DNA from 2 places in the Dactylosporangium sp. NPDC005572 genome. Region 1 is predicted to be linked to the other one. Evidence: riboswitches for the same ligand, from Rfam matches in the RefSeq annotation. Region 1 holds a riboswitch; the other holds the start of a gene.

What was found. A riboswitch is a leader RNA that binds a small molecule or an ion and turns the genes downstream of it on or off. The one in region 1 is predicted to bind S-adenosylmethionine.
Region 2: another riboswitch for S-adenosylmethionine. It lies ahead of ABZS66_RS19445 (aminotransferase class V-fold PLP-dependent enzyme); the one in region 1 lies ahead of thrC (threonine synthase).

The regions. Positions count from the first base shown of each region.
Region 1 covers NZ_JBEXCY010000003.1:43,259-46,569, forward strand. Annotated here, with positions in the region: gene ABZS66_RS02490 (GNAT family N-acetyltransferase) at 1-36, opposite strand, end outside; gene thrC (threonine synthase) at 383-1,651, opposite strand; SAM riboswitch class I at 1,663-1,792, opposite strand; gene ABZS66_RS02500 (glucosyl-3-phosphoglycerate synthase) at 1,887-2,804, shown strand; gene ABZS66_RS02505 (hypothetical protein) at 2,792-3,274, opposite strand.
Region 2 covers NZ_JBEXCY010000034.1:66,839-70,149, reverse strand. Annotated here, with positions in the region: gene ABZS66_RS19450 (PrsW family intramembrane metalloprotease) at 1-843, opposite strand, end outside; SAM riboswitch class IV at 1,350-1,465, shown strand; gene ABZS66_RS19445 (aminotransferase class V-fold PLP-dependent enzyme) at 1,481-2,674, shown strand; gene ligD (non-homologous end-joining DNA ligase) at 2,645-3,311, opposite strand, start outside.

The sequences.
Region 1 (3,311 bases):
CTCGACGATCTCGAGCGTGGAGAGGTCCTGGGTCATGCGGCCAGCCTGACCGACGGGCCCATCGACCGGCAACGAATTTTCCCGCGGATGGCACCTGACCCCGGAAATGGTCGAGAGGACGCTCGCCAACACCTCCGGTGTTGTGGTCGCGGACTTCGGGGCCAGAGCCCCGGGTCTCGCGGCGACACGTCCTCCCGCACCGAGCATCCTGGACCCCGCGACAAAGGGCGTCAAGTCCCTCGCACAGCGGACCGCGCGAGTGCGGTCACGCTGCGTTGCGGCCGGATCCTCCAATCGGACGAGTGCGTCCTCGTCCAAGCGTGGAAGCGCTCTCTCTCCGTGAACGGACAGTAGCGAAATCACCCCTGGGCGGGCGGAAAAATCATCCCAGCAGCCCGGCCTCGCGGGCCGACTTCAGCGAGGGCTTGACGCGGTGCGTGAAGCCCACCCGGTCGGCGACCGCATCGAGGGTCTTCAGGCCGTCGCCGGTGTTGAAGATGACCGTCTCCGCGGTCGGGTCGAGCTTGCCGGTCTGCACGAGCTTCTGCAGTACCGCCGTCGTCACACCGCCCGCGGTCTCGGCGAAGACACCGGTGGTGCGGGCCAGCAGCTGGATGCCGGCACGGATCTCGTCGTCGTCGACGTACTCCATCCAGCCGCCGGTGCGGCGGACGGACTCCAGCGCGTAGATGCCGGCGGCCGGGTCGCCGATGTTCAGCGACTTCGCGATGCCGGTGGGCTTGACCGGGACGATCTCGTCGACGCCCTTGTGCAGGGCCGTCGCGATCGGGTTGCAGCCGGCCGACTGCGCGCCGAACACCTTCCACTCGCTCGGCGGGACCAGGCCGATCTCGACCAGCTCGCTGAACGCCTTGTCGACCTTGGTGAGCAGCTCGCCGCTGGCCATCGGGATGACCACCTGGGCCGGGATGCGCCAGCCGAGCTGCTCGGCCACCTCGTACCCGAGCGTCTTGGAGCCCTCGGCGTAGAACGGGCGGACGTTGACGTTGACGAATGCGGTGTTCTCGAACTCGTCGGTCTCGGTCAGCTCCGAGCAGAGCCGGTTGACCTCGTCGTAGGAGCCCTCGATCGCGACCACCTCGCCGCCGTAGACGGCGGTCATGAGCACCTTGCCGGGCTCGAGGTCGGCCGGGATGAACACGGTCGACGGGACGCCGGCACGGGCCGCGTGCGCGGCGACGGAGTTGGCGAGGTTGCCGGTGGAGGCGCAGGAGTACCGCGTGAAGCCCAGCGCCTTGGCCGCCGTGAGCGCGACCGAGACGACGCGGTCCTTGAACGAGTGGGTCGGGTTGGCCGAGTCGTCCTTGACCCACAGCGGGGCGGTGAAGCCGAGCTCGGCGGCCAGCACGTCGGCCTTGACCAGCGGGGTGAGCCCCGGGTCGAGCGTGACGCGGCCGGCCGGGTCCTTACCCACCGGCAGCAGCGGCGCGTAGCGCCAGATGTTCTTGGGTCCCGCTTCGATCTCGGCCCGGGTGACCTTGGCCAGCGCCTCGGCGTCGTAACCGACCTCGAGCGGGCCGAAACACTCGAAACAGGCGTGCTGCGCCGCGAGGGGGAAGGTGGCTCCGCAACCGCGACAGACGAGGTGGCGGGCCGGGGAGTCGGTGAAGATGCTGAGCGTCGAGGTCATGTCGAGGTTTCCTCTCATCTTCCCCGGGTGTTGCACCGGGACGGAATTGGCACCTACCGCGACCGCCTCGCCATCGAGTCGTCGTCGCAGGGGTTGCCGGGGCTTCATCGGGCCGTATCCCTCTGCCCCTCTGGATGAGGTATGTAGTTGTGTCGTGCGCGTTTCAGTGTAAGGGGCACCACGGCACCCACCGTATGAGTCATCTCACGGGTTGGACGTGACTACGGTTTCACTCATGCACCCTTCCGCGGCGGCCTGGTTCGCCGCCCGAACCGCCTCCTGGCTGGACTTTCCCGTCGCCGCGTTGGCCGCGCAGAAGCGGGACACCCGCGTCTCGGTGGTCCTCCCGGCGCTCGACGAGGAGCCCACCGTCGGCGAGATCGTCACCGGCGTACTCACCCTCGGCTCACTCGTGGACGAGGTCGTGGTGGTCGACTCGGGCTCCGTCGACCGCACCGCCGAGGTGGCCGCCGCGGCCGGTGCCGTGGTCCACCACCGCGACGACATCCTGCCGTGGACCGGTTCCCGCCCGGGCAAGGGCGAGGTCCTGTGGAAGGCGCTCGCGGTCACGACGGGCGACATCCTGGTGTACGTCGACGCCGACCTGACCGACTTCCGGCCACACTTCGTGACCGGCCTGCTGGGGCCGCTGTTCGCCGACCCGACCGTCCAGATGGTGAAGGCCTTCTATGACCGGCCATTGCTGGACGTCTCCGCGGCCGGCGGCGGGCGGGTGACCGAGCTCGCCGCGCGCCCGCTGCTCAACGCGCACTTCCCGGAGCTGGCGGGGGTCGTCCAGCCGCTCGCGGGCGAGTACGGGGCCCGGCGGTCGCTGCTGGAGCGCCTGCCGTTCGCGTACGGCTACGGCGTCGAGACCGGCCTGCTCATCGACACCTACCGCACCGCGGGGCTGGACGCGCTCGCCCAGGTCGACCTGGGGCAGCGCACGCACGGCCATCAGGACACGGCGGCGCTGGGCCGGATGGCGGCCACGATCGTCCACACGATCAACGACCGCGTGTCGCCCGAGCACAAGCTGTGGCCGACGCTGACCCAGTTCCGGCGTCATGAGGATGGTGTCGTACCCCAGGTGACCGACGTGTCGCTCCCCGACCGCCCGCCGATGGCGACCGTTGACGGCTACCCGGCGTAGCCCTCTTCGGCTGGGGTGAATGTCCAGAGATTCGCTGTTGTCACTCCGGCCCCGAGCACGGCGAGGGCCAGCCCACCGATCTCGGCCGCGAGCAGCCATCCGGGCGTGTCGATGATGGCGGCGGGCTCGCCACCGGTGAGCCCGCCGACGCCGAGGGCGGCCGCGACGAGCAGGAGCAGCACCAGGATGAGGACCGCGGTGACCCGCAGCATCCAGTGCCCGATCCGCCCGCCGAACGCCGCCAGGATGGCGGTGCCGCCGGCGATCGCCGCGCCGAAGCCGGCGGCGATCGCCCCGATGAGCGTGAAAACCTGGGCGGTGAGGGCCTCGGCGGGTCCGTTGATGGCGTTGGCGTGCTCGGCGTAGGAGGTCCACTCGCCGGCGTGCGCCTGGTCGTAGTAGAGCGCGCCGGAGAGCCCGGCCAGGCCGAGCACGAGCAGTAGGGCACCACCGAACGCCGAGGTCCGCATGGACGGGCACCTTACCGTTCGGTAACCGGTCTATCTC
Region 2 (3,311 bases), on a different contig from region 1:
CAGGATCATCGCCAGGATCAGGCCCGCGATCGGGGCCAGGAACCGCACGGACCGGTTCGAGGTGCGCGAGGCGATGCCGAGGCCGATGCCCGTCATCGCGGTGAACAGCGGGTGGGCGAAGCCGGTCATCACGATCCGCACGATGAAAATGCCGACCAGCACGGCCGCGCCGGAGACCGGCCCGTTCTTCTCGGCGGTGTCGGCGTACCCCTTGAACCCGAGGTACAGGATGTTCTCCACCATGGCGAAGCCGGTGGCCGAAAGTCCACAGTAGACGATGCCGTCGATGATGCCGGAGTACGCGCGGGGGCGGCGCCAGAACAGCAGGATCGGCCCGAGCGCCTTCATGCTCTCCTCGATGAACGGCGCCACCAGCACGGCCACGAGTGCGTCGGAGAGTCCGGCGCGATCGGCGAGATAGGCGCCGGTGGTGTTGACCACGAGCGCCACGCCGGTTGCGACGCAGGCGCCCCAGCCGAAGACGAAGATGAGGTACTTCACCGGCTCCGGCTCGTACCGGTCGAGCCACAGGAAGCAGAAGACGAGCAGGGGCACCGGGATGACCGCGGCGGCGACACCGATGACGAGGGCCGTCCAGCCGCCGCTGAACCCGAAGAAGCCGAGCACGGCCACGCCGCAGGCGGCGATGAACCCCATGACGAGGATGAGCGTCCACAGCCGCCGCCGGTCGGAGCGCTTGGCGGGCGGGGCGGCGGCGAGGGCCAGCGCGGCCGTCGCGTACGACTGCTCGTTGGTCACGGGCTCGGCGGCCACGGTCACGTTGGGCACGGCGGAGGTCGCGGCGGCGGCCGTCGGCGCCCAACTGCCGGGCGCGCCGGGCACCGCGGGCAGCGCGGCCGGCCACCCGGAGGGCGGCGTCCCGATCCCCGCCTGCGCCGGTGCGGGGGAACCCGGGTCGGTGAGGCCAGCGGGGGCCGAGTAGGGCGAGTGCCCGGGCGTCCCGGGCGGCGCCGGCCTAGCCCACGGCGACGCGTCGGGCTGCGGGGACGGCCCGGAAGGCGAGCCCCAGGTCGATGCGGCAGGCGGCTCGGATGGTGCGGCCCAGGTGGACGCGGCGGGCGGCGCCGAGGCCGGCGGAGCGAACCCGTTGCCGGGTGCGGCGGCGGGCGGCTGGGCCGACGGCGCCCACGGGGTCGGAGCGACCCACGGCTCGGGGGCGGGTGGCTGACCACTCGCGGACCCCGCGAAGGGGGCGGCCGGCTGCTCGCCCGGCGGAGTGTCGGCAGGCGCTGACTGGCCCGTCGGGGGCGCGGCCGGTCGGTCGGACGGCGTCCCATTCGGCGGGAGTTCGCTCATGAGCCAACTCTATCCGCGGTACCGTCGGCGGAGGTCATGAGTGCCAGCGCCAAGCCCCGGCTCGCTGGCCGGCAACCCTCGCGTTCGCGGCGGGGTGCCCCGGGTGATGACCCGGCCCGTCGCGCGGTGTGGCGGGCAAGCGCGAACGGAAGGTCATGCCTCCATGTCCGTTGTCCTGTCCCCCGGTGACGTCAAGCTCCGCGACGGCCGCAGCGTCGACTTCGCCAACCTCGACATCGCCGCCACCGCCCCCTGCCTGCGGGTCGTCGCCGACGCGGTCGCCGAGCTGCTGCCCTTCTACGGATCGGTCCACCGCGGCGCCGGGGCGCTGTCGGAGCGGTGCACGCGGGAGTACGAGCAGGCCCGCGAGACCGTGGCCGACGTGCTCGGCTGCGGCGCCGGTGACACCGTCGTCTTCACGCGGAACACCACCGACGCGTTCAACCTGCTCGCGCGCGCCGTGCCCGCGGGCACCACGGTCGTCACGTTCGACACCGAACACCACGCCAACCTGCTGCCCTGGGCCGGCGTGGTGCGGCTGCCGGCGCCCCGGTCGGCCGACGAGGCGGTCGGGTCGCTCACCCGATGCCTGTCCAGCACGGGAAAGAACACGCTGGTCAGCGTGACCGCGGCCAGCAACGTGACCGGGGAGCTGTGGCCGGTCGCGCGGCTCGCCGCCGTGGCACACCGCTTCGGCGCCCGGATCGCGGTCGACGCCGCCCAGCTCGCCCCGCACGCACCGGTCTCGCTGTCCGACCTGGGCGCGGACTACGTGGCGTTCTCCGGCCACAAGATCTACGCACCGTTCGGCGCCGGCGTGCTGGTGGGCCGGGCCGACTGGCTGGACGCCGCCGAGCCGTACCTCGCGGGCGGCGGCGCGAGCGCCAACGTGGCCTTCGACGGCACCGTGCGCTGGGCGACCGGCCCGGCCCGCCACGAGGCGGGGACGCCGAACCTGCTCGGCGCGGTCGCGCTGGCCACGGCCCTGCGGGCGCTCCGGGAGGACAGCCACGAGCAGGCCCTGGTGACCCGCCTGCGGGCCGGCCTGGCCGGGCTGCCGCACGTGGAGGAGCTGCGCCTGTTCGGCCCGGAAGCGCCGCGGGTCGGCATCGTGTCGTTCGCGGTGCTGGGCGAGGACCCGGGCGACCTGGCCGTCCGGCTGGGCCGCGACCACGGCATCGGCGTGCGCACAGGCCTGTTCTGCGCCCACCCGCTGACCCGCCGCCTGCTCGCCGAGGCGACCGCGCGGCTGGGCGCCGAAGCGGTCCCGGCCCAGGCGGTACGCGCCAGCCTCGGCCTGGGCACCACGACGGAGCACGTGGACCGGCTACTCGCCGCCCTGGAGCAGGTCGCCTAGCTCGGCGAGGCGGGCGAGGACGGTGGACGGGTTCAGGTCGGCGGCGGTCAGCTCGCCGGCCTCGACCTCCTCCCAGGTCAGCGGGGCACTCACGGTCGGCAGGGCGCCCGCCCGGAGCGAGTACGGCGCGACCGTGGTCTTGAAGGCGTTGTTCTGGCTCCAGTCGATGAAGACCTTGCCCGGGCGCAGCTGCTTGGCCATCTTCGAGACCACCAGGCCGGGGTGCGCCCGGGCCAGTTCGTCCGCGACCGCCTTGGCGTAGGCGCTCAGCTCGTCGGCCGTCTCGTCGCCCGGTAGCGGTACCACCAGCTGCATGCCCTTCCTGCCGGACGTCTTCGGGCAGCCCGCCAGGCCGTCGGCGGCCAGCCGTTCGCGTAGCAGCAGGGCCACCTCGTAGCACTCCGGGAGGCCGGCCGGCGGGCCCGGGTCCAGGTCGACCACGAGCTGGTCGGGGTCGAGGGTGCGGCCGTCCTCGTCGACCCGCCACTGCGGGGTGTGCAGCTCCAGCGCGGCCAGGTTGGCCAGCCAGACCACCGTGGCCAGCTCGTCGACCAGGATGAAGTCGATCTTCTCGCGGTTCTTGGACGAGCCGGGGACGGGCAGGCGGACCGTGCGGATCCAGTCAGGGGTACCGGCG